One region of the Pseudoalteromonas sp. NZS71 genome, then DNA from elsewhere that is predicted to be linked to it. Evidence: predicted binding sites of a transcription regulator. Region 1 holds the regulator's gene; the other holds the start of a gene.

Region 1 (12,513 bases):
CAGCGCGGCGTTGCTACTAGGGCATGAAGAAGTCCAAAACCTGCTTGATATGCTCGCTAAAAGCCACCCTCGCTTAGTAGAAGGGCTAGTACCAGATGTGTTGCCATTAACTGCAATTGTAAAAGTACTGCAAAATTTATTGAATGAAGGTGTAGCTATTCGCGATATGCGCTCAATTGTTCAAACCCTTGTTGAGTATGGCCCGCGTAGCCAAGACCCTGATGTATTAACGGCTGCAGTGCGTATTTCTCTGCGTAGGTTAATTGTTCAAGATGCGGTTGGTATGTCATCAGAAATCCCTGTCATAACCTTGGCACCTGAGTTGGAACAGATGTTGCATCAGTCATTACAAAATGCAGGCGATGAAGGTGCCGGTATTGAGCCTGGACTTGCAGAGCGACTTCAAGTGTCATTGACACAAGCGCATCAAAATCAAGAAATGGCCGGTGAACCTTCTATATTGCTAACGTCAGGAATGTTACGCACTGTGTTATCTCGTTTTGTTAAGTACACCATTCCAGGATTGAGAGTGATGTCTTATCAAGAGGTACCAGACGAAAGACAGATCAAGATTGTTAGCTCTGTAGGCCAACAATAAGATTTTAACAGGGGTTGAATCATGAAAATTAAACGTTTTTTTGCTAAAGATATGCGCACAGCACTTAAAGAAGTTAAAGATGAGTTAGGTGTTGATGCGGTTATTATGTCAAATAAGAAGCTGGCTAACGGTGTAGAAATTGTAGCGGCAGTTGATTATGACAAAGCAGCCCCTAAAGTAGCAGCGCAACCACAACGTACTGCAGAACCGCGCGCTCAAGCACCACAGCAAAGCATGCATAATTTTGTAAAACCAGAGCCTCAGCGTGCCAAACCAGAGCCGCAAGCAAAAGTGGCTGACAGCCTACAGGCTTTATTAGAGCGTCAATCACCGCGTCCTCGTTCTCCTGAGCTTGCATCAATGTTTTCACAATCAGGTATTGATACTACCGATAACTATCAAGAACCAGTTATGGAACAGCGTACTAAAAATATGTTTGCACCTGAAAATGCAGCGCCAGTTCGTCCACAAACTCAAGCGGATAGCTTAGGTTTTGATGATTTAGACAGCGACTTTGATGATTTAGATAGTCCAGTAACTGCTCGCCAACAAACACCCAATAATGAAAGCGAAGAAATGACAACAATGCGTGAAGAAATGAACGCAATTCGTCAATTACTTGAGCATCAAGTATCAGGCTTAATGCAGCAAGATATGGCGCGTCGCGATCCAACACGCGCTTGCATGGTTGACCGCTTAGTCGGTATGGGTATTGATAAAGAAGTAGCGCAACAAATGGCATGTTTTGTACCTGATGATGTATCTCGTAAGCAAGGCTGGAAAGCGTTGTTAACGATGGTCGAAGATCAAATGCAAACAACCAATAATGAAATACTTCGCCAAGGTGGTGTATATGCGTTAGTGGGTCCAACAGGTGTTGGTAAAACAACAACAGTTGCTAAGCTTGCAGCGTTAGGTGCACAAAAATATGGCGCTGATAAAGTGGCCTTAATAACCACTGATACATACAGAATTGGTGCTTATGAACAGCTTGCTACTTACGGCCGTATTATTGGTTGTGGTGTAAAGCAAGTTAAAGATGCTAATGAATTAGCTGAAGTTTTATATCATTTACGAAATAAACGTCTAGTATTAATTGATACAGCAGGTATGAGTCAGCGAGATTTACGTTTGACTGAGCAGTTAAACACGTTAATGCGTAACCAACGTGTGGATATTCGCAGCTACTTAGTACTAAGCGCGACGGCACAAATTAATGTATTACAAGAAACAGTACGTCACTTTAAAAAAGTACAGTTAAGTGGTTGTATTTTCACTAAGTTAGATGAATCATTAAGTTTGGGTGAGATTATTAGTATTGCGATTCAAAATCGCCTCCCAATAGGGTATCTTACTAACGGTCAACGAGTGCCAGAAGATATTCGTGTTGCAAATGCTGAGAAACTAGTGAAAAAGGCTGAGCAATTATATTTAAAAAGAACAAAAGCACAACATTCAAGGCACCAAGCAGTGGCGCCAAGTACAGTAGGGATGTATGATTAACACAGTATTAGATCAAGCAAGCGGCCTGCGCAAAATGAGTCAAAACAATAACAACGGCGTAAAAGTTATCGCTGTAACCGGTGGTAAAGGTGGGGTAGGGAAAACAAATGTTTCTCTAAATACCGCTATTGCACTAGGGCAACAAGGTAATAGAGTATTAGTGCTGGATGCTGACTTAGGTTTAGCAAACTGTGATGTGATGCTTGGTTTACGTGTAGAGCGCAATTTATCACACGTTTTGTCAGGTGAATGTGAGCTTGACGAGATTTTAGTTGAAGGCCCTGCTGGTATTAAAATTGTACCCGCTACATCGGGCTCGCAAAGTATGGTTGAACTATCGCCATCTGAGCATGCCGGGCTAATTCGTGCATTTAGCGAATTGAATACCGAATTTGATATTTTAATTGTAGATACAGCCGCTGGTATTTCAGACATGGTGCTAAGCTTCTCACGAGCAGCACAAGATGTAATGGTTGTAGTGTGCGATGAACCAACATCAATAACCGATGCTTACGCACTTATTAAAGTATTAAGCCGCGAGCACGGTGTTTATAAGTTCAAAATTGTTGCCAATATGGTCCGCAGTATGCGTGAAGGCACTGAATTATTTGCAAAACTATCTAAAGTTACCGATCGCTTTTTAGATGTTTCAATGGAGCTAGTAGCAACGGTTCCTTATGACGAAAATATGCGCAAAGCAACACGTCGCCAAAAGGTGATTGTTGAGCTCTTTCCAAGTTCGCCAGCCGCTCTCGCGTTTAAAGCGCTGGCGACAAAAGCAGTTAAATGGCCAATACCAAATCAACCATCTGGGCATTTAGAGTTTTTCATTGAGAAACTAGTAAACGGCTAATTATGACAACATTGGTGAATAGAGCTATGGGATATCAATCAACACAAAACTTAAATGTGATTGTTGAGAAACATGCATCACTTGTCAAAAAAGTGGCATGTCATCTAATTGCTCGATTACCACCTAGCGTTCAGCTTGATGATTTAATTCAATCAGGAATGATAGGTTTAATAGAAGCTTCAAAAAACTTTGATGCAACAAAAGGCGCAAGCTTTGAAACCTTTGCCGGTATTCGTATTCGCGGGGCTATGCTTGATGAAATGCGCCGTGGTGATTGGGCTCCTCGTTCAGTACACCGTAAAAGCCGACAAGTTGCAGAGGCAATTACTGGGCTCGAAAGCAGTCTGAATCGCGAACCAACAGATACAGAAGTTGCTGAAAAACTTGAAATTTCACTCAATGAGTACCATCATATTTTAAATGATGTTAATACCAGTAAAGTATTAGGCATAGAAGACCTTGGTGTAGATGAGGATGTTATTACTCCCGTAGGCCAAGATTTAGCGCTAGACAAACCTTTTAATAATGTTAAAAATGATCGGTTTAATGAGTCTTTGCTAAATGCAATAAAGTCATTACCAGAGCGTGATGCGATGGTACTTTCTTTATACTATAACGATGAAATGAATTTAAAAGAAATAGGACATATACTCGATGTAAGCGAATCGCGTGTAAGTCAGATACATGGTCAGGCGATGATTAAGCTTAAAGCTAAAATCAATGACTGGATAAACTAGTAGTAAGTAAACTAAGGTTAATACCTCACTGGGGGATGTTTTGGATAAAAACATGAAAATTCTTGTAGTTGATGATTTTTCAACGATGAGACGAATTATAAAAAACCTATTACGTGACTTAGGTTTCACTAACGTTCAAGAAGCTGATGACGGGTCTACAGCTTTGCCTATGTTACAAAATCAAGTGTTTGATTTTGTGGTTACAGATTGGAATATGCCGGGAATGCAAGGTATTGACCTTTTAAGAGCAATTCGTGCAGATGATAAGTTAAAACATATCCCTGTACTGATGGTAACGGCAGAAGCTAAAAAAGAACAAATAATAGCTGCAGCGCAAGCTGGCGTTAATGGTTATATTGTTAAGCCATTTACGGCTGGAACATTAAAAACTAAATTAGAAAAAGTATTTGAACGCTTAGGCTAATGATGGGGGAGAGGCTTATGTCAGCACCAGCTGCGCCTCAAATAACGTTAGAACAAGCTCGTCAACTCGTCATTTATTTAGAAAACGATGAGCAAGATAAAGCTAATCAGTTGATTTTAGAGACAGCTTCGCAAGAGCAGTCTAAATTATTTGCTGAAGTTGGGAAGTTGACTCGTCAACTGCACGAAGCACTTAAAAGCTTTGAGCTTGATACTCGCTTAACTAACATAACGACAGATGCGATTCCAGATGCTAAAAAGCGGCTTAATTATGTTATAGAAATGACAGAAAATGCGGCTAATAAAACAATGGATGCTGTTGAGGCTAGTTTACCTATAGCTCAGCAACTTGCAGATGAAATATCTCATATCAAACCGACATGGGATCGTTTAATGAGCCGGGAGATTGAGCTTGGTGAGTTTAAACAACTTTGCCATAGTATCGATAAGTTTATGAATAACTCTCATCATAAAACGGATGAGCTTCAAAGCTTAATGACAAATGTACTAATGGCTCAAGACTATCAAGACTTAACAGGTCAAGTTATTCGCCGTGTTATAGAACTTGTTAGAGAAGTAGAAGAAAGCTTACTTCATCTTTTAACAGCGTTTGCTGAACAAGATGACAGTGACAACACAGCGAATAAAGTAGAACAACAAAAAATAAAAGAACCAGTTGCCACACAAACTTTAGCAGGTCCTGAAGGCCCTATTATTGATAAAGAATCGCGTAATGATGTTGTGTCTGATCAAGATGAAGTCGATGATCTTTTATCAAGTTTGGGCTTCTAAGAGGAGAGTAACTGCATGTTTGAAGTCGATGAAGATATTTTACAAGACTTTCTTGTAGAGGCAGGAGAAATCCTAGAGCTTTTATCTGAACAGTTAGTTGAACTGGAAAATAATCCAGAAGATACCGAGTTACTAAATGCCATATTTAGAGGCTTTCACACTGTAAAAGGTGGTGCAGGCTTTTTAGCTATGACAGAACTTGTTGATGCTTGCCACGGCGCTGAAAACGTATTTGATTTACTACGTCAAGGCGTGCGAACGGTCAATTCAGAGTTAATGGATGTTATTTTACAAGCGCTCGACACCATTAATGAAATGTTCGCGACTATCCAAAATAGGGATAAGCCAGAACCAGCAGATCCTGAGTTACTTCAAACCCTCCATATTTTGGGCCTACCTCCAACAGAAGCCGAGCTTAACGGAGTCGCTTCAGAAACTGACGTTGAACAACCTCTTGATGAAGTAGTTGATACGCCAATAGCTGATGAGGAAGATCCATTTGCATTTGATGAAATGTTTAGCGGAACTCCTTCGGTTAGTGATGCTGAAATAAACGAAATCACTGAAGATGAATTTGAAAACTTACTTGATGAACTACACGGTAAAGGACAAGGTCCTGCAGTTGAAAAGCCAGTAGCAAGTAGTAGTGATTTTAATGGTGATATTACTGATGATGAATTTGACAGCTTATTAGACGAGTTACATGGAGTTGGCAGTTTTGGTGAGGTTGCGAGTAAAGCACCTGAGCAAAGTAGTGCAGTTAAAGCACCTGTAGAACCAGCTAAACCAGCGTCAAATACTGCTAATTCATCAGATGATGAAATTAGTGATGATGAATTTGAAGCGCTTCTTGATGAACTTCATGGTAAAGGCACTGCACCTAAATCAATAGAAAGCACTCCAGCTGTGAAACAGCCCAATATCCCAGCTAAACCAACTGCAAAAGCGAGTGTGCCTGTAAAAAAACCAGAACCTGTAAAAGCACCCGTTTCTAAACCGGTAGAAAAACCGGTTGCTAAAGCAGCGCCAGCAACGCCTAAAAAATCAGCGCCACCAGCAGCAGAGACGACAGTTCGCGTAGATACAAAACGACTTGACCAAATTATGAATATGGTTGGTGAGTTAGTACTTGTGCGAAATCGTTTGGTTAGTTTAGCGACCAATTCAGACAGTGAAGCAATGGGTAAAGCAATCTCTAACTTAGATGTAGTGACTGCTGATATTCAAGGCGCGGTTATGCAAACGCGAATGCAACCAATTAAAAAGGTATTTGGTCGTTTCCCTCGCGTAGTACGCGATTTAGCACGCAGCTTAAACAAAGACATTGACTTACAACTTGTAGGTGAAGAAACCGATTTAGATAAAAACTTAGTGGAAGCACTAGCCGATCCGCTTGTGCATTTAGTTCGAAACTCAGTTGACCACGGTATTGAAATGCCAGCTGTTCGTGAGGCTGCCGGTAAGCCTAGAACAGGTAATGTTACTTTATCAGCGTCTCAGGAAGGCGACCATATTTTGTTGACCATTAAAGATGATGGCGCTGGTATGGATGCTGAGAAACTGAAAAAAATAGCAATTAGTAAAGGCGTGCTCGACCACGATCAAGCGAGTCGACTTTCTGACACTGAAGCATACAACCTAATTTTTGCACCTGGCTTTTCTACAAAAGAAGAGATATCTGATATTTCAGGTCGTGGTGTTGGAATGGATGTGGTGAAAACTAAAATCACCCAATTAAACGGCTCTGTAAGTATTCAATCTGAGTTAGGTGTAGGTACTATTTTAGAGATAAAAGTACCACTTACCTTAGCCATATTACCGACCTTAATGGTAATTGTTGGCGCACAAACATTTGCGTTACCACTTGCAGGTGTTAGTGAAATATTCAACTTAGATTTAACGAAAACAAATGTGGTTGATGGGCAATTAACAATTATTGTGCGTAAAAAGGCAATACCGTTATTCTACCTCGAGCACTGGTTAGTTAAAGGCTCAGATCGTTCACAGCGAAAAGCAAAAGGCCATGTAGTTATTGTGCAAATTGGTACGCAGCAAATTGGTTTTGTTGTTGACTCATTAATTGGCCAAGAAGAAGTTGTAATTAAACCACTTGATGCGTTACTACAAGGTACCCCAGGTATGGCAGGCGCTACAATTACTTCAGATGGTGGCATTGCACTGATTTTAGACGTTCCAAACATGTTAAAACATTACGCAGGCTAATAATAAAGTAGGTATATATTTAATATATACCTACGCATAAATTTAATAAGAGAGCTAAATGGCCGTTAAAGTTTTAGTTGTTGATGATTCAAGCTTTTTTCGCCGCAGGGTAAGCGAAATTCTTGAGCAAGATAGCGACATACAAGTTATAGGCTTTGCTGTGAATGGCAGAGAAGCTGTTGAAAAAGCAGCTCAGCTACGTCCAGATATGATCACTATGGATGTAGAAATGCCTGTGCTTGATGGTATTAGCGCAGTTAAAGAGATAATGGCGAGTAATCCAACCCCGATCTTAATGTTTTCATCACTAACACGTGATGGCGCAACAGCAACGTTTGATGCGCTAGATGCTGGAGCAATGGATTTTTTACCGAAAAAATTTGAAGACATCGCTCGCAATAATGAAGACGCTATAAAGCTTTTACAAAATAAAGTGAAAGATATAGGGCGAAGACGTTTACCGCGAACGTTTAAAGCTGCAACACCACCTAAGCCAGTAATATCAACTAAACCGATAACAAGCTCACTTTCGCAAAGAACAAACACACTAACGCCTTCGATAAAACAACCCGATAGAAGCTTTCAAAGAGCAGCCCCTACAACATCGTCAGGTTCAAATATTGCCTCAATGCGAGCAAGTGGAAAGCAATACCAGCTTGTGGCTATTGGCACTTCTACAGGTGGCCCTGTTGCACTACAAACTATATTAACTCAATTGCCTGCTAATTTCCCTCATCCTATTTTGCTTATTCAGCATATGCCAGCTGCTTTTACACCTGCATTTGCGGCACGTTTAAATGGTCTGTGCCAAATAAAAGTGAAAGAAGCGCAACAAGGTGACCGCTTACAACCAGGAACTGCTTATCTAGCGCCTGGCGGACAGCAGATGATGGTAGAAGGGCGTGGTGCAAATAGAACTCTGCGCGTATTTGAAGATCATAGCGAGAGAATAAGTTATAAACCGAGTGTAGATGTAACTTTTGCCAGTGCAGCAAAAACGTATCAAGGCGATGTGCTTGCTATCGTTTTAACAGGCATGGGCGCTGATGGACGTGACGGTGCAAGAATGTTAAAACAAACGGGTGCAACCATTTGGGCACAGGATGAAAAAAGCTGTGTTGTTTATGGAATGCCTCAAGCCATTGCTAATGCGGGGCTTTCGAGTGAAAGTTTAGCATTAAGCGATGTTGCAGCACGTATCAAGAGAGAGGTAGGTTGTGGATAAACTCTCAATATTTGGACTATTTGTAGCACTTGGTGCAATAGGTCTAGGTTACTCTTTAGAAGGCGGCGTTGTTTCTGCTTTATTTAATGGTCCTGCCCTTATTATTGTATTAGGCGGCACGCTTGGTGCTGTTATGTTGCAAACATCAGCAAGTACCTTTAAAAAAATGCTAAATATGAGCTCTTGGGTTTTTGTTGCGCCACAATATGATATTGAAGATGCAATAGAGCAAGTTAAGCGGTGGTCTCATAAGGCACGTCAAGAAGGTTACTTAGCGCTTGAAAACGAAGCGCTAGCTCACCCAGATGCATATGCAGCAAAAGGTTTAAGCTTGCTTGTAGATGGCTGCTCAGAGCAAAAACTACGTGACACGCTTGAAATTGATTTACTGCTAGAACGCGATCGCTTGCTTGAAGCCGCACGTGTTTATGAAGCGATGGGGGGCTACAGTCCTACCATTGGTATTTTAGGTGCTGTGCTTGGTTTAATACAGGCAATGTCGTTTATTACCGATCCACAAATGCTTGGTGCAGGAGTTGCAACGGCATTTATTGCGACCATTTATGGTGTTGGTTTAGCTAATTTATTGTTTTTACCTATGGCAAATAAGTTAAAACAGCGTGTAGAGCAAAAAATGCTTTACCATGAAATGCTTGCCGAAGGTGTGATTGCAATAAGCGTTGGTGAAAGCCCAGTAAATATAGAATTAAAGCTTGAAGCCTATCGTGTAGAGCGTCCTAATTTAGTGGACGAATAACATGCTACGCCGACGACTGCGTCACTCTGCTCCTAAAAGTCAACATACAGAGCGTTGGCTTGTATCGTATGCCGATTACATGACCATTATGTTTGCTTTTTTTGTGGTGCTGTATGCGATAGCGATCAACAAAGAAGAACAATTTCAAATATTGTCAGACTCCCTTGAACACGTTTTTGATAAATCTGCCCGCCAGCACTCCCAGCAAGGTGAGGGCGTCAATGGTAATGGAATATTGACTGATAGAGTGACACCTGAACAAGAAGTTCTTTATGGTGAAAGTATTTTAAAAGAAGAACAAGGTCCAGAGTTACTCGACGGTCAAAGTGATACAAGTAACATACAACAAAAATATTTAGGAAAACCACTCGATAGCTTACTTGCTAAGCTGCAGTCAGCGCTTATTGATGAAATTCGTGATGGAGAAGCCAGTTTAGAGCTTAATCAAGATTGGCTGATTATAGAGCTAAGCTCAGGTATGTTATTTTCAAGTGGTAGCTCAGTTGCACACTCTAGGGCAAAGCAAGTCGTCAAAATTGTTAAAGATATTATTGCTCCAGTAGATAACTATATTAGGGTGCGTGGCTATACTGATGATGAAAGTATTCGCAATGAAATATTTCGCTCAAATTGGGAACTCTCGGTTGCTAGAGCAACATCTATTTTAGTAGAGTTGGAAGCATTAGGTATTAATTCTGCCAGAATGGCGATAGAAGGTTATGGTCAATATTCACCTTTTGTAAGTAACGATACAGAACAAGGGCGAGCAGAAAATCGTAAAGTTGTTATTGCACTTTCTAAGTATGGTTTACCGCCAATACAAGACATTAAAGGTGATGAACAGGCCGTCAAGCCAGTAGTGGCAGAGCCTGAAATTGAGCTCCCTTCAGATGACGATACAATAAAAATAATTCGTTTGCCTCATGGTGGTATTCGCATAACAACGCGCAATGAACAGTAATTAGGATGTAATGTGAAGATTTGGACTGTCGCAAATCAAAAAGGTGGTGTTGGTAAAACAACAACAGCAGTGAGCCTTGCTGGTATTTTAGCTTTGCAGGGTAAGCGTGTGTTGCTTATTGATACAGACCCTCATGCATCACTCACTTATTACTTTGGCATTGACTCAGAAGATTTGGAAGCCAGCGTATATGATATTTTTGCGCGTGGCACGAGCATGCAAAGTGAAGAGATACTTCAAGCTTTATGCCCATCAACACTTGAAAACCTAGATATTTTACCCGCAACAATGGCGATAGCCACGCTTGATAGAAGCATGGGTAATAAAACAGGTATGGGATTAATACTAAAAAAAGCGCTTGCAAAAATCAGTGAACATTACGATTATGCCATTTTAGATTGCCCCCCAGTTTTAGGGGTGTTAATGGTTAATGCGCTTGCAGCAAGTGAGCGAATTTTAGTGCCAGTGCAAACGGAATTTTTAGCACTGAAAGGGCTTGATAGAATGATGCGCACTATGGAATTAATGCAAACCTCTCAAGCGAAAGATTATCAATATACTATAATCCCTACTATGTATGATAAACGTACTAAAGCATCGTTAGAAGCATATAAAACACTGCAAAGTACGTATGGTGATAAAGTCTGGCCAGGTGTGATACCGGTAGATACTAAATTTAGAGATGCAAGCTTTGCGCAAAAAGTGCCTGTAGAGTATTGTCCTCGTTCGCGTGGTGTATACGCATATAAAGCACTGCTAGAATATTTAATTGAACAAGGTTAATGAATGAGTAAGCAATTATTTGCTAATGAAAAAGTAATGAAACAATACCTAGGGGCTTTGTTATGTGAAGACGAGCCTGTAGATAACCTTGAGCCAGTCGCAAAATTACTTGAGCAAATGCCACATGACTCGCAGCAAGAACATATTCATTTAAAACCAAAAGAACAGATAAAAGCGGCAGAAAAAATATTTGATCAAGACTTACTTAATTCTGAAATTAAGCCAATAGTTGAACCTATTTTTGAAGCCGAAAAAGTTAATAAAGCCATTGACGATGAAGTAATAGAGCCGATAAGTACGATTACAGAAGAACCAGAACCACAGATTATAACCACTAGCCAATCTGACTATTTTGATGGTGAATTTCAGGCATTATTTTTTGAAGTTGCTGGTTTAACATTGGCTGTGCCATTAAAAGCATTAGGCGGTATACATCAACTAGGTGAAGTAAATCATTTATTTGGTAAGCCAAAGTGGTTTAAAGGCGTTATGCTCAACAGAGAAGAAAAGCTTAATGTTGTTGATACTGCTCGTTGGGTAATGCCAGAAAAGTATGATGATAAATTAGAGGCGTCTTTAGATTATCAGTATTTAATTACCTTAGGTGATAGCCAGTGGGGCTTATTAGCTGAAAAGTTGATAAATAACATTACATTGAGTAAAGAAGATGTAAAATGGCGTACAAATAAAAGTAAGCGCCCATGGCTTGCTGGTGTTATAAAAGAAAAAATGTGTGCTTTAATAGATGTAGATAATTTAAATATATTATTAGAGAAAGGCTTAGATAGCCGTCAGTAGTAATGACCATTACGGGGTAATAGCATGAATCAAGATAAATTACTGTCAGCAAATAAAAACGCAGATAATAATGATGAAATTTTACAGTGGGTTACGTTTAAGCTAGAGGAAGAAACCTACGGCGTAAATGTAATGCAAGTACAAGAAATACTTCGTTATACAGAGATAGCCCCTGTACCAGGTGCACCTTCTTACGTTATTGGTATTATTAACTTACGCGGTAACGTTGTAACTGTTATTGATACTCGTGCACGTTTTGGTTTGTTAGCTGCTGATGCAACCGATAATTCTCGTATATTAATTATTGAAGCTGAAGAGCAAGTTATCGGCATTTTAGCCGACAGCGTATCTGAAGTCGTTTATTTACGCAGCTCTGAGATCGATAGTGCACCAAATGTTGGTACTGAAGAAAGTGCTAAGTTTATTCAAGGCGTTTGTAATCGTGATAATGAGCTACTGATTTTAGTCGATTTAAACAAGTTACTCAGCGATGATGAATGGGATGAGTTAAGCGATATATAAGCTTTACCAAATAAATTATGCTGTTACTTAGTATAGCTATATCAGCGTTAGCGGTAGGACTTATATCGCTTGCGCTAATAATTGCATTAAAAAACAAACAAGTGAATGAAGTTAATGCTGTATTACAGCAGCTTAAAGATAGCTCAGAGCAAACTCATATTTTGCGAAGTGAAATTTCAGAGCTTAGAACAGGGCTTTTAAGTATTGGTAAGCGAGTGCTTGAGGTTGAGCAACAAAATCAAGATTTAATACAACAACAAGCTGCGCAGAAATACGATGACCCTGATGCTAAAATTTACTCTCGTGCAGTAAAAATGGTAGAGTTAGGTGCGGACCTC
Region 2 (12,513 bases), on a different contig from region 1:
GAGTGCTAATTTAATGGTTCAAGTGCAAAAAAGTACTAATTTGCAAGGTCACCAGCAAGCTAAATGGTATGCCTACGGTGCAGAAGAGCTTGCTATTAAAGGGCTAATACAAAGTAAAAAAGATGATGCTGATAAAACAACACTTGATCAAGTTTGGGCAACTCAAGGTGATGCTTCATACCCTGTTGATAACGGCACGTTAAGTGGCAAAATTACTGATTTACAAGCATGTTTAAATTTAAATGCTTTAGCCATAGCGCCAGAAGAAAATAGCGCAAGTAAAACAAACCCTGCACATAAAGCACTCTTTGCATTACTTGAAAACATTGAAGATTTACCTGCTGATGAATCAGAAGAGACAATGGCAGATAGCGTATTTGATTGGCTTGACGAGGACAGTATTACATATCGCTCAGGCGCAGAAGAAGACGAGTATTTATCACGAGATTTTCCGTATATGACAGCCAATAGTTTATTTGCATCAACATCGGAATTACGCTTGGTTAAGGGCTTTAACCCATTAGTGATGGAAAAAGTATTGCCATATGTATGTGTAATACCAGGCAGTACGCTTTTATCTATTAACGTAAATACATTAATCCCAGAGCAAGCACTTATACTCAGTGCCTTAATAGAAAGCTTGAGCTTATCTGGTGCAGAGGCTGTGGTAGGTGCAAGACCGCAAACTGGCTTTGACACCATTGATGAATTTTTTGAACAGGTGAAGCAACAAGGCGGTACTAATACCGACTCAGTCAAAAGTTTATTTAGTATTAAAAGCGAATATTTTAAATTACAAACGCAGGCAAATTTTGTCGACCTGCGTTTTTCGATGACCACATTACTGCACGCTAAAGACGGTGACGTAACGATACTGGCGCGAAAATTTGGAGGCGTACAGTGACAGAAATACTGTTGATCCGCACGGGTCAAACCGAGCAAGAATTGCTTAATTGGTTAATTTACTCACCACAAGAACAAGAAATAATAGCCAGTGGCGAGTTACCAAATGCAGAGCATTTAAGTGAGCTAAGCGAAAAAGCACTTACCCGAGAAGTTGTTGTGTTGTTACCAAGTGATCAAGTGCAATTAAAAACGGTCGCTTTGCCAACAAAATGGAATCGCAAGCTTGAGCAAGCATTGCCATACATGCTGGAGGAAGATATAGCATGTGACGTAGATGAACTGTTTATAGCAGTAGCGCAGCCGACAATGCTTGGTGAGCAACATGCAATTCGTGTAGCAATGACAGACCGTGAATGGTTTGAACAATGGCTCGCATTATTTGTAGAGCATAATCTATCAGTATACAGAATATTACCCGATGCTTTGTTGTTACCGCTTGCAGATGATGGCGCAGTTACCGCTATCGAGCTCAATAACCAATGGTTATTTAAGCAGGGGCAATGGCATATAGGTGCGGTTGAATCTAGTTGGTTAAATGGCTACTTAACAGCCATGGGTAATCCTGATATTAAGCATTTTAGCCCAGCTAGTCAGTTTCCAGAAAGCGTTAACTTACAAGCGCAAACGAGTGAGTACGACTTACCTCTAGCATTATTTGCAAAGCAGTTAGATAGCGTTAATTTTAACTTACGCCAAGGTATGTATCAGCTTAAAAAACAAAGCGCTTTATGGTGGGGTTACTGGAAAGGCGCCGCAATTATAGCAAGTGTTGCATTGGTTTCTACGATTACAATAAAAGCTATTGAGTTACACCAACTTAATACACAAGTAGAAGTAGCTAAAGCTCAAGTAGTCGACAGATACCAAAAAGCATTTCCAGGAACTAAAGTTCGCCCCAATCTAATTAAAAGCCAAATTAAAGGCGCGTTAGATAAAGTGCAAGGCTCAAGTGAGTCGGGCTTTTTAGACTTAACGACTAATTTGGTTGATGTATTTTCGCAAGTCAGCGAATTTACACCTGAAACACTTCGTTATGACAAACGTCGCAATGAGCTGCGCATTCGTGCACGTGCTAAAGACTTCCAAACCTTTGGTAAAGTAAAAATCATACTTGAAAAACAAGGTTTAACTGTTGAGCAAGGGTCTTTAAATAACGACGGTGATTATGTCGTTGGTGAAATTAAACTGCGAGGTGCAGTATGAAAAAGCAGTTAATGCAACAATGGCGCTCGCTTAAAGAGCAAGAACAACAATTGGTAATGGTCGCTGGTGGCGTGTTTATTATTTTTGTTTTAGTAATGGGAATATTTCGACCATTAAATAATGCGATAGAAAAGGCACAGCAATTTCAAATTAAACAACAAGAGCTATTAGCTTGGGTTGATGACAGTATTGTTAAACTAAAGGCTGCGGGTAACACCAGTGTTGCTAGCAATGCAAACTTAAGCCAAATTGTTAATTCTACACGTGGGCGCCATCAAATAAGTATTAGTAAAATGCAGCCAAGTAGTGATTCGCTGCGTTTGACGCTCGACTCTGTAGAATTTAATCAGTTAATAGAGTGGTTAGATGAGCTAGTGAATCAGCACGGCTTAAAAATTGAAAACTTAGATTTGAGCCGCGATGATAAATCAGGCTATGTGCGTGTAAGCCGTTTAGTATTAGAGAATTAATTAATGAAAAAAATAATAACGTTATCGGCTGTCTTTTTAATTAGTTTTATTGTGTTTTGTATTATTAAATTACCAGCACATATTGCACTAGATATAGCAAAACCGTACTTTCCAAAGCAATTAGAAGTAGGGCAAACTGTAGGCACTGTTTGGCAAGGTCAAATGATGCAAGTTCGTTTTGATGGTGAACAGTTAAATAATGTGCGCTGGGACATTGCTGGCTGGAAGTTATTTACAGGCAAGCTAAATGCGAATGTGAAGTTTGGTAATGCACGAGAGCGTAGTGATATCTCGGGTTATGCTGATGTAAGTTATGGGCTTTTTAATCAAGAAGTTAAAGTGACTGACGGCCTAGTACGCTCCACTGTAGAGCGTGCAATGCAGCGCGTGCAGCTTCCCCTACCTGTAACCGCTAAAGGGCGTGTAATTTTAGAACTTGATGAATACAGCTCAGGTGCACCTTATTGTGATTCACTAAAAGGTGAAATAGCGAGCCCTAATATTGACGTGCAAGGCTTAAATGGGTGGTTTAATATTGGACCTCTGGCTGGTAAGTTAAGCTGTAAGTCGGGCGATATTGCTATATTAATTGACCCAGATAATACGCTTGGCCTTGAGGCAGATGCTACACTTAAAGCTAATTTCGACTTTAGTGTGGCAGGTTATGTAAAACCAGATGCTAGCTTACCTAAAGATGTACATGATGCGGTTAAATTTTTAGGCCGACCAGATAGCCAAGGTCGTTACCCGCTCAACTTTTAATGTTTGAATATAAAGAGTTTTAATGCAAATACCCCAATTTACTGAGCTGCACGCAAAGCAGCTCAGCACATTTTTAAATACCCAATCTCAAGCAATGACCCTTCAACAAAGCCAAGGCTATTTATTTGGCGTTATTTGTTCGCCCAATCCATTAGATGTGCATGAGTGGCTTGAGCAGATATTACCAAATACAGCTAATGATTTAGATGAAGAAGTACTTTTCTTGTTTATGGCGCTATATCATAAAATTAGTGAGCAAGTATTTGAAACTGGATACAAATTACCTAACACATTTGATGCTGAATTTTGTAAGTCATGGAGTAAAGGCTTCTTAGTTGCAACCAAAGCTTACGCAGAGCCTTTGTTAAATGCACCGCAATTAGACACTGACTTTAAACAAGCATTAGAAAGTGCGTTAAGTACATTAAGCTTTTTTGCACTAGATCAGCTAGCAATAGCTCAGATTGCCAAACAAAATAACATGACTATAGAAGCCTTGTGTCAGTACCAATATGAATCAATGGGTGACTTTGCATTAGGGTTTGCTGAACTAATTGAAGTGGTCGCAATTAATAGCGGTTTGATAACCGACGAGAGTTGGGAAGAGTAATTATTAATACCAGGCACTTAGTTTAATCTAAGTGCCTAGCTCTAATATAATATCCGTACAGCCTTGTTTGCACTTTACTACGCCTTTACCAGGTTCACTGGTGGCTAAATTAAGTGTTAAAACCCCATTACACTTCTCACACTTTAACGTTTTGCCTTGTGCTAATTGCTTGAGCATATTGCGTTGTTTATGAAATGAGTCGCTTGCTTTTTTATTTAATCCTGAAAAATCCACTACTTTGCTCGCTTTTGCTCTAATGCTTCAGTCACTATTTTACATACCGTATTTAAACGATCGCCATAAAAATAAAGGTTTAAGTCACGTTCACGACAATAACGTAGGTGAAATAACTGAACAGAGTCATCTGTTGTAAACGTTTTTTCTACGTACTCACCCTCAGATTCAGACAATTTAAGTTGAGTGCTGATTCTATTTTTAGCCATATTTGCAGCAGGGCTTCTGTTAACCTTACTTGCATCACTTAAAAAACCAATGCCTTCACCTAATAACCTTTCGCGAGGTTCTTTTATAAGCGGATGATCGATTGTAAAAAAGGCAAGGATCACAACTACCAAAATAATAAATTTTTTCATGGATACGTAAACCTTGATCTAAGTAGGGTTGAATTACCATGCAGTGTAATAAACTGCATTTTAAAAGCAAGTAACTGGGATGAATAAATTATTAGCGATCTATGCCAGTAATTTTAACCAACATTGTTATAATGGTTAACAGCAGTCAGATATTTCTGAAATATCTGAAAGTATTCGAGAAGGCAATTTATTAAAGTAAATCTGCCTAGCAAGTAACTTGCTAGCTTTAAGTATAGAGTACTTGAGTATTGCTGGATTTTTATTTCCAAGCGGCGTTGAGGAACTTCGATGGACAAGCAAATTAAAGTAAAGAATATCCCTGTAGAGGTGAAAATCCAAAAACCGGATTTAAGCCGTCAAGATGATAGGTTCAATCCCCGAAATCGTATTTATGTGCGTGCCGTAAAAGGCCTACATCAATTACTTAGGCAGCGCATTGGCTTTTTAGGCCTACTTGCGTTTATGTTACTTCCTTGGATTAATTTTAACGGCCAGCAAGCAGTGCTGTTTGATCTAATTGGTCAAAAATACAATATTTTTGGTTTAACGCTATGGCCTCAAGATTTTACCATATTAGCGTTTATTTTTATGCTGGCAGCATTTGCGCTGTTTTTAGTGACCACCTTCTATGGGCGGGTGTGGTGTGGCTACACATGTCCGCAAACTGTTTGGACCTTTATTTTTATTTGGTTTGAAGAAAAGCTTGAAGGCACAGCTAATCAGCGTAAAAAACTCGATCAACGACCCATGAATTTTGATAAGTTTTGGCGTAAAACGGCAAAGCATACTAGTTGGGTATTGTTTTCGTTATATACCGCTATTTCTTTTGTGGGTTACTTTACGCCAATCAGAGAGTTACTTCCTGATTTTGTAACGTTTAACGTGGGTGGTTATGCACTAGTCAGTATTATTTTCTTTGCTGCGTGTACCTATGGTAATGCCGGTTGGATGCGAGAAATTATGTGTTTACACATTTGCCCTTACTCACGTTTTCAATCAGCTATGTTTGATAAAGATACATACACTGTAACGTACGACGAAAGCCGTGGTGAAAGCCGTGGTCCTCGTTCACGTAAAGTAGATCATGAAGATTTAGAGCTAGGCGACTGTATAGACTGTAACTTGTGTGTTCAAGTGTGCCCAACAGGTATTGATATTAGAAATGGGCTGCAAGCTGAGTGTATTAACTGTGGTGCATGTATTGATGCGTGTGATGGCGTAATGGATAAAATGGAATACCCGCGTGGACTTATTTCATATACGACAGAGCGAAACCTCGAAACCCCAGAAAATAAAACGAATCCACTACGAGCTAAAATCATTGGTTACACGGTCATACTTGTTGTGCTTACGGGAGCACTTGTAGCTAATATAGCGCTGCGTAAAACAATGGACTTTGATATCATTCGTGATCGAAACCAATTATATCGTGTCGATTTTGATGGTTTAGTAGAGAACACCTATACATTAAAGGTAATTAATAAAGCGCAGTACGAGCAAACCTTTAATATTAAAGTACAAGGGTTAGATAACTTTAAGTATATTGGTAAGCAGTCATTTACTGTGCAGGCAGGGCAATCTCATAATGTGCCATTGTCGCTTGTAATGGACCCTTATGATTTGAAGGCGCCGATGACTGAGTTTAACTTTGTGCTTTCACCGGTAGATGAGCCGGATGAGACAATATCGCAGTCGAGTAACTTTTTTAAAGCGCGATAATCACAACCTACCTTAAATAGGTAAGTTGATATAGCAATTAACAAAAGCGGGTATATTACCCGCTTTTTATTTTATATAAGAAGAGTATGAGTAAATTTAGTTTTATTGACTTAACACCTGACCTAATACTCGATGCAATAGAAAGCGTAGGTGTGTACGCCGAATCTGGTTTGTTGGCACTCAATAGCTATGAAAACAGGGTGTACCAATTTAAAGCCGATGATGGCCTGCGTTACGTAGTGAAGTTTTATCGCCCAGAGCGCTGGAGTAAAGAGCAAATTCAAGAAGAGCATGACTTTGCATTTGAACTGGCAGAAGCGGAAGTGCCTGTTGTTGCCCCTATTTTATATAATGGGCAAAGCTTGTTTGAACACGAAGGTTATTTGTTTGTGTTGTTTCCAAGTGTAGGCGGGCGTTTATTTGAAGTTGATAACTTAGATCAGCTTGATGTAATGGGGCGTTTAATTGGCCGTATGCATCAAGTAGCTAAAACAAAGCCTTTTACTTATAGGCCAACAGTTACCTGCGAGGAGTATTTACATACAGCCAAAGTTCATCTTCAAAAAAGTAACTTAGTGCCTATGGGAATAAATACTGCCTTTTATACTATTTTAGATTTAGTGATAGAGCAGGCGCAAAAACAGTATAAAGATGTGCAAAGTATTCGCTTACATGGTGACTGCCACGTTGGTAATATTTTGTGGGCAGGTGATGCGCTCATGTTTGTTGATTTAGATGACAGCCGCCAAGGTCCTGCAATCCAAGATTTATGGATGATGCTCAGTGGCGATAGAGCGACGCAACTGTTACAGTTAGACACCCTTGTGAATGCGTATGAAGAGTTTTGTGATTTTGATCACTCTCAGCTCAAATTAATTGAACCGCTGCGAGCGATGCGTATTATCCATTATATGGGATGGGTAGCTAAACGATGGAGCGATCCTGCCTTTGTGCGGAACTTTACATGGTTTGCTGATGACAAATACTGGGAGCAACAAATTTTAGCACTGAAGGAGCAACTTGCAGCATTGCAAGAAGCACCGTTAAAGTTATTGCCGTAATATTTTATTTAAAGACAAGTACAACGAGATACAAATGCTTAAAAAATTAAAACTGAGTTTATTACTTTTATGTTTACCATTTGCAGCACTTGCTGCACAGTTTGAAGTTGATAATCAATACACTGTTATTGATGTAGACAAAAGTACATCACCACAAGTAACCGAATTTTTCTCATTTTACTGTCCACATTGTTTTAAGTTTGAACCAGTAGCAAAAGCAATTGAACAAGGCCTGCCAGAAGGCGCTGAGTTTATTAAAAACCACGTGAACTTTTTAGGTGGCGTGTCGCCACAAGCACAAAGTAATTTAAGCTTTGCCTACTTAATTGCTAAGCAGCATGGTCTGGCGCAGAGTATTAGCGATCAAATTTTTAAAAGTATTCATGTTCAGCGTGCTCCTTTAACTGAAATGAAAGACGTTAAAAAATTACTTGAAGTAAACGGTATTGATAGCGCAACGTTTGATCAAGAAATTGCAAGCATGCCAGTTATTTCGGCTGAGCAAGCAATGCAAAACAAACAAAATAAATATTCAAAATTAGGCGCACTTACAGGTGTACCTACTTTTATTGTTAACGATAAATATAAAATAAACCTCAACACCATCAAAAATCAAAAAGAACTTGATGAGTTAGTAGCGTTTTTATTAGCACTATAAATTTCGGAGCATAATAATGATTAAATTAGTTAAAGCAGGTTTGCTTGCAGTACTACTTCCTATGGCGGCAACAAGCTTTGCAGCAACGTATGAAGAAGGCGTGCATTACGACGTTGTTTCTGAGCGCGCAACTAAAAAGCCAGAAATTAAAGAGTTTTTCTCATTTTACTGCCCTGCATGTAATAACATGGAAGCACTAATTGGTGAGTTTAAGCCTAAGCTTGATAAAAACGTTAAATTTAAAAAGAGCCATGTTGATTTTGTAGGTGTACGCGACCCAGAAAACCAACAGATGATGAGCCAAGCACTCGCTACTGCAGAAGTGCTTCCGCAAAAAGATAAAATTGTCTCTGCAATCTTTAATCATATTCATACAAAGCGCGCTAGTTTTAATGAGCTTGCAGATGTAAAAGATATATTTGTAGCGCAGGGCGTTGATGGCGATAAGTTTGATAAGCTGTTTAAAAGCTTCTCGGTACGTACGCTGAGCTCTAAAATGAAACGCGATCAAGACTACTTTAAAGAAAAAGGCGCACTACGTGGCGTACCTACATTTATTGTAAATGGTAAGTATAAATTAAACCTAGGTCGTGAGTCGGGTATTACTGAACCAGAAGATATTAGCAAACTGATTAATTACTTAGCTAATAAATAAATTTAGCCAAAATAAAAAAAGCTCCTTAAGGAGCTTTTTTGCTTTATAAGGATATAGCGATGGAAAAAATATTAGTATCGAGTTGTTTGCTAGGGCAGCCTGTTCGCTACGATGGTAGAGGACACGCAATTTTGCATCCACAGCTTAATTTGTGGCAAAAACAAAATAGATTAATTGTGTTTTGTCCTGAGGTCGCTGGTGGGCTTCCTACTCCTAGAGCTCCTGCTGAAATAATACAGGGGAGTGTAATTACTAATTTAGGAGAAGATGTAACAGAACAGTTTCAAACTGGAGCTAATATAGCGCTAGAACTCTGTAAAAAGAATCAAGTTCGTTTTGCTCTACTTAAAGAATCGAGCCCTTCTTGCGGACGAAATACAATATATGATGGAAAGCATCGCGGAGTAAAAATCGAAGGGCTAGGTTTAACTACAGCATTATTAATAAAAAATGGTATTCAAGTATTTAGTGAAAAGCAAATACCAGCACTTATAAAAGTACTGGCACTTTAATTTTGGTTGGTTATTTGCGCTGCAAGAAAACACCCGACTCAATGTGATGTGTATATGGGAACTGATCAAATATAGCAAAGCGCTTAACGTTGTGCGTACGTGTTAGGTGATCAAGGTCACGCTCAAGGGTTTCAGGATTACACGATATATAAATTATGCTTTCGTAGTTAGCCACTAAGTCACACGTTAATTCATCCATGCCCGCGCGCGGTGGATCAACTAATATGGTTTGGCAGTCATAGCTTTTAAGGTCAATACCGTCTAAGCGAGAGAAAGTACGCTCTCCATTCATTGCTTGAGTAAACTCTTCACTAGACATACGAATAATATCTAGGTTCTCTACGTTATTTTTAGCAATATTGTATTGAGCAGAATGAACAGATGATTTTGATATTTCTGTTGCTAATACTTTATTAAAACAGCCCGCTAACGCAATTGAAAAGTTACCGTTACCGCAATACAGTTCTAATAAATCATTTTTAAGTGGTTTACATAAATCTTGCGCCCACTCCAGCATATTAATATTTACTTTTGCATTAGGCTGAGTAAAGCTATTTTCTACTTGTTGATAAATAAGCTCTTGACCATTAACTGTTAAACGCTCAGTTACAAAGTCATCACCCAGCACTTCTTTTTGTTTGCGAGCACGGCCGATAAAGTCAATTTTGTATTTACTGCTTAGTTTTTCTTTAAGCGCTTTAATTTCACTTAACCATTCATCATCAAGTGGTTTGTGATAAAGCAAGCTTACTAAAATTTCACCGCTTAGCGTGGATAGGTAATCGATTTGAAATAACTTACGACGTAATATTTCACAAGGCTTAAGATGCTCAATCATCACCTGCATTATTTCACCAACTAGAGGCGCTGCTGGATCAAATGTATCAACACGGATTTTTTCTTTTGTTTGTTGATCAAACATAATGTGAAACAGATCGTCACCGTCGTGCCATACTCTAAATTCAGCACGTTGGCGGTAGTTAGTTGGCTCTGAGCTAAATACTTCTAGTTGCTCCACACCAAAACGTTGGAACTGTGCACTAATACGCTGCTCTTTTTCACTTAACTGCGTTTGGTACTGTGTGGTATCTATTTTAATAACTGCCATTAACGCTACTACCTTATCTAAGATCTGTTTATCGGCGCTATTGTAGGGAGCGCTGCGTATTTGTCTAGTTTTGGCTAGCATTTATGCTGTTTTATTGAACATTGTACTTTAGTTTTTATTGTTATAGCCGATAATAAACTACGCACGCTTAGGAGACGAATCATGAAAATAGGTAATTATGGCTTTACGCCAAACAACAACATCAATAAATTCAATAATAAAGCTGATATACAGCAACCTACAATTACGTCTCCTCAAGATAGCTACCAACAACGAGGCCGAGAGTTGGCTGCAAAGGTGCTTGGCGATAAAATGGCTGAGCAGCTTGGATTGCCTATCGCAGAAAAAAAAGCAGATAAACCACTATTTGATTTTGATGAAATAGTAAAAAACGTACTCGATTTTGTAAGTAGTGCTGTTAATAAAGCAAAAGCTAACGGCGCTGATGACGAAAAGCTCAAAGATATGTTAGGCGACGCGCGCAAAGGAGTCCAAATAGGGATTGACGACGCTGTTGATGAACTCAAAGGTACAGGCGTATTTAATGATGACATGGAAGAGGGGATTAATAAGTCCAAAGAGGGAATTTACAATGGGCTTGATAAGTTTGAAGAGTCGTTATTTAACCCACAATCTGCCAGCGTAAATATAAGCCAGGCTCAATATGTCAGTATGACGAGTAATGCAGAGTATAAATTTACTACCGCAGAAGGTGATGAGGTAAGTATTAGTTTTGCTGATGCATTTGAATCTCAGTCGGCAAGTGGCTATCAGCAAAACAATAATAGCGAGTCGTTTGCAAGCTCATCATCGCAATCTCGGCAGGTATCATTTTCGATGTCGGTTAATGGTGACTTAAATGAGCAAGAGCAAGAAGCTATTAATACGATGATGGAAGACTTACAAGATTTAAGTAAAACCTTTTTTGGTGGTGATTTAGATGAAGCATTTGAACAAGCGCAGGAGCTGAGTTTAGACAGCGATCAGCTGGTGGCTTTTTCTATGGATTTACGCCAAACAAAAACAATAGCAACAGTTAAAAGCTATGAAGAATATAGACCAGCACCAGAAAAACAAGTAGCGGAGGGTTTAGCTCCTTTTAATGACGACCTTAAAAATGCTTTTGAAAAAGCGGGTGAGCTTGGATTACAAAATCAGCTAGCTGGCATTCTCCAATGGTTAAATCAAGATCAGGAACAAATAGATAAATTAGTAGATTACACAAAGTCTATGTTCGAAAACCTTAATCAGTTAAATTCTGCGGCCGACAGGCTTACTGATTTAGAAACCACGCAAAGTTAAACTACTTTCTTTTATAAATACCTCATGGCAAACTGCCGTTCTTAAAGTAAAGTGGGAACGGTAGTTTGTCAGCGCATATAATGGTCTTTGATTCAGGTATTGGTGGAACTACTGTACTTGAGCATATAAAGCAAAGTATCCCCAATGCTCAGTACAGTTATTTTATGGATAATGCATTACTGCCTTATGGTGCTCAATCCCAAAAAACCATCATTAACCGATTATGCTCACTTATTCATTTCATCAAAGCTAATACGCTTAATGTTGATTTAATTGTAATAGCGTGTAATACCGCTTCTACATCTGCACTTAGTGCTGTTCGCCAAATGACAGATATTCCTATAGTAGGTGTTGTGCCAGCAATAAAGCCTGCGGCAGAGTTAACACGTTCAAATCATATTGGCTTATTAGCCACACCGGCAACGGTCGCCAGTTCATACACTAAAACATTAATTACTGAGCATGCTCGTAATGTAACCGTTAATCTATATAGCAGTGTGGAGTTAGTAACTTTAGCTGAGCAATACTTTTTTACAGAGTCTTTGGATACAAACAAGCTGCATCAAGTGCTTGATGGCCTACATATAGATAAAACTATAGATGTACTTGTATTAGGATGTACGCACTTTCCAATATTAGCAGAGCCTATTAGTCAGTATTTTGAAGGGAATGTAAAATTACTTGATTCAGGTGTAGCGATAGCAAACAGAGTCAACTACCTACTTAACCAACTTAACTTCTGTGTGAATAAACTAACAGACATAAAAAAGCCGCTGCAATATTATGCAACGGCTGATGTGTTTAGCAATAAGCTAGCGGTAAAGCTAGTTACACTGACTGATCCGTCTCAGTACGTAGAGCATTAGAATCATCTTCTTGTTTTTGTTTTGCTTCACGTACCTTTAAAGTACGTTGTTGGAACTCGCTATCGTTCAAGTTAGCAATTGCATTGTC

Evidence for each region. Region 1 encodes FliA, which starts transcription of late flagellar genes. Its sites were predicted from a motif close to CTAAAGNTNNNNNNNNNNNNGCCGATA; they were not measured.
Region 2: a site for FliA is predicted at 10,364-10,390, ahead of I6E85_RS19345 (DUF5610 domain-containing protein). Genes of this name have one in related genera too.

What each region holds. Positions count from the first base shown of each region.
Region 1 covers NZ_JADYWS010000002.1:204,387-216,899, forward strand. Annotated here, with positions in the region: gene flhA (flagellar biosynthesis protein FlhA) at 1-598, shown strand, start outside; gene flhF (flagellar biosynthesis protein FlhF) at 620-2,101, shown strand; gene I6E85_RS02035 (MinD/ParA family protein) at 2,094-2,954, shown strand; gene I6E85_RS02040 (RNA polymerase sigma factor FliA) at 2,981-3,691, shown strand; gene cheY (chemotaxis response regulator CheY) at 3,732-4,115, shown strand; gene I6E85_RS02050 (protein phosphatase CheZ) at 4,133-4,906, shown strand; gene I6E85_RS02055 (chemotaxis protein CheA) at 4,922-7,129, shown strand; gene I6E85_RS02060 (chemotaxis response regulator protein-glutamate methylesterase) at 7,188-8,354, shown strand; gene I6E85_RS02065 (flagellar motor protein) at 8,347-9,111, shown strand; gene I6E85_RS02070 (flagellar motor protein MotB) at 9,113-10,072, shown strand; gene I6E85_RS02075 (ParA family protein) at 10,085-10,855, shown strand; gene I6E85_RS02080 (chemotaxis protein CheW) at 10,859-11,653, shown strand; gene I6E85_RS02085 (chemotaxis protein CheW) at 11,678-12,175, shown strand; gene I6E85_RS02090 (DUF2802 domain-containing protein) at 12,193-12,513, shown strand, end outside.
Region 2 covers NZ_JADYWS010000041.1:784-13,296, reverse strand. Annotated here, with positions in the region: gene gspK (type II secretion system minor pseudopilin GspK) at 1-904, shown strand, start outside; gene gspL (type II secretion system protein GspL) at 901-2,109, shown strand; gene gspM (type II secretion system protein GspM) at 2,106-2,579, shown strand; gene I6E85_RS19395 (type II secretion system protein N) at 2,583-3,341, shown strand; gene I6E85_RS19390 (UPF0149 family protein) at 3,364-3,951, shown strand; gene I6E85_RS19385 (hypothetical protein) at 3,979-4,185, opposite strand; gene I6E85_RS19380 (hypothetical protein) at 4,185-4,544, opposite strand; gene ccoG (cytochrome c oxidase accessory protein CcoG) at 4,833-6,263, shown strand; gene I6E85_RS19370 (serine/threonine protein kinase) at 6,350-7,324, shown strand; gene I6E85_RS19365 (thiol:disulfide interchange protein DsbA/DsbL) at 7,359-7,982, shown strand; gene I6E85_RS19360 (thiol:disulfide interchange protein DsbA/DsbL) at 7,999-8,637, shown strand; gene I6E85_RS19355 (DUF523 domain-containing protein) at 8,697-9,149, shown strand; gene trmA (tRNA (uridine(54)-C5)-methyltransferase TrmA) at 9,160-10,257, opposite strand; gene I6E85_RS19345 (DUF5610 domain-containing protein) at 10,420-11,559, shown strand; gene murI (glutamate racemase) at 11,625-12,425, shown strand; gene I6E85_RS19335 (RNA-binding protein) at 12,388-12,513, opposite strand, start outside.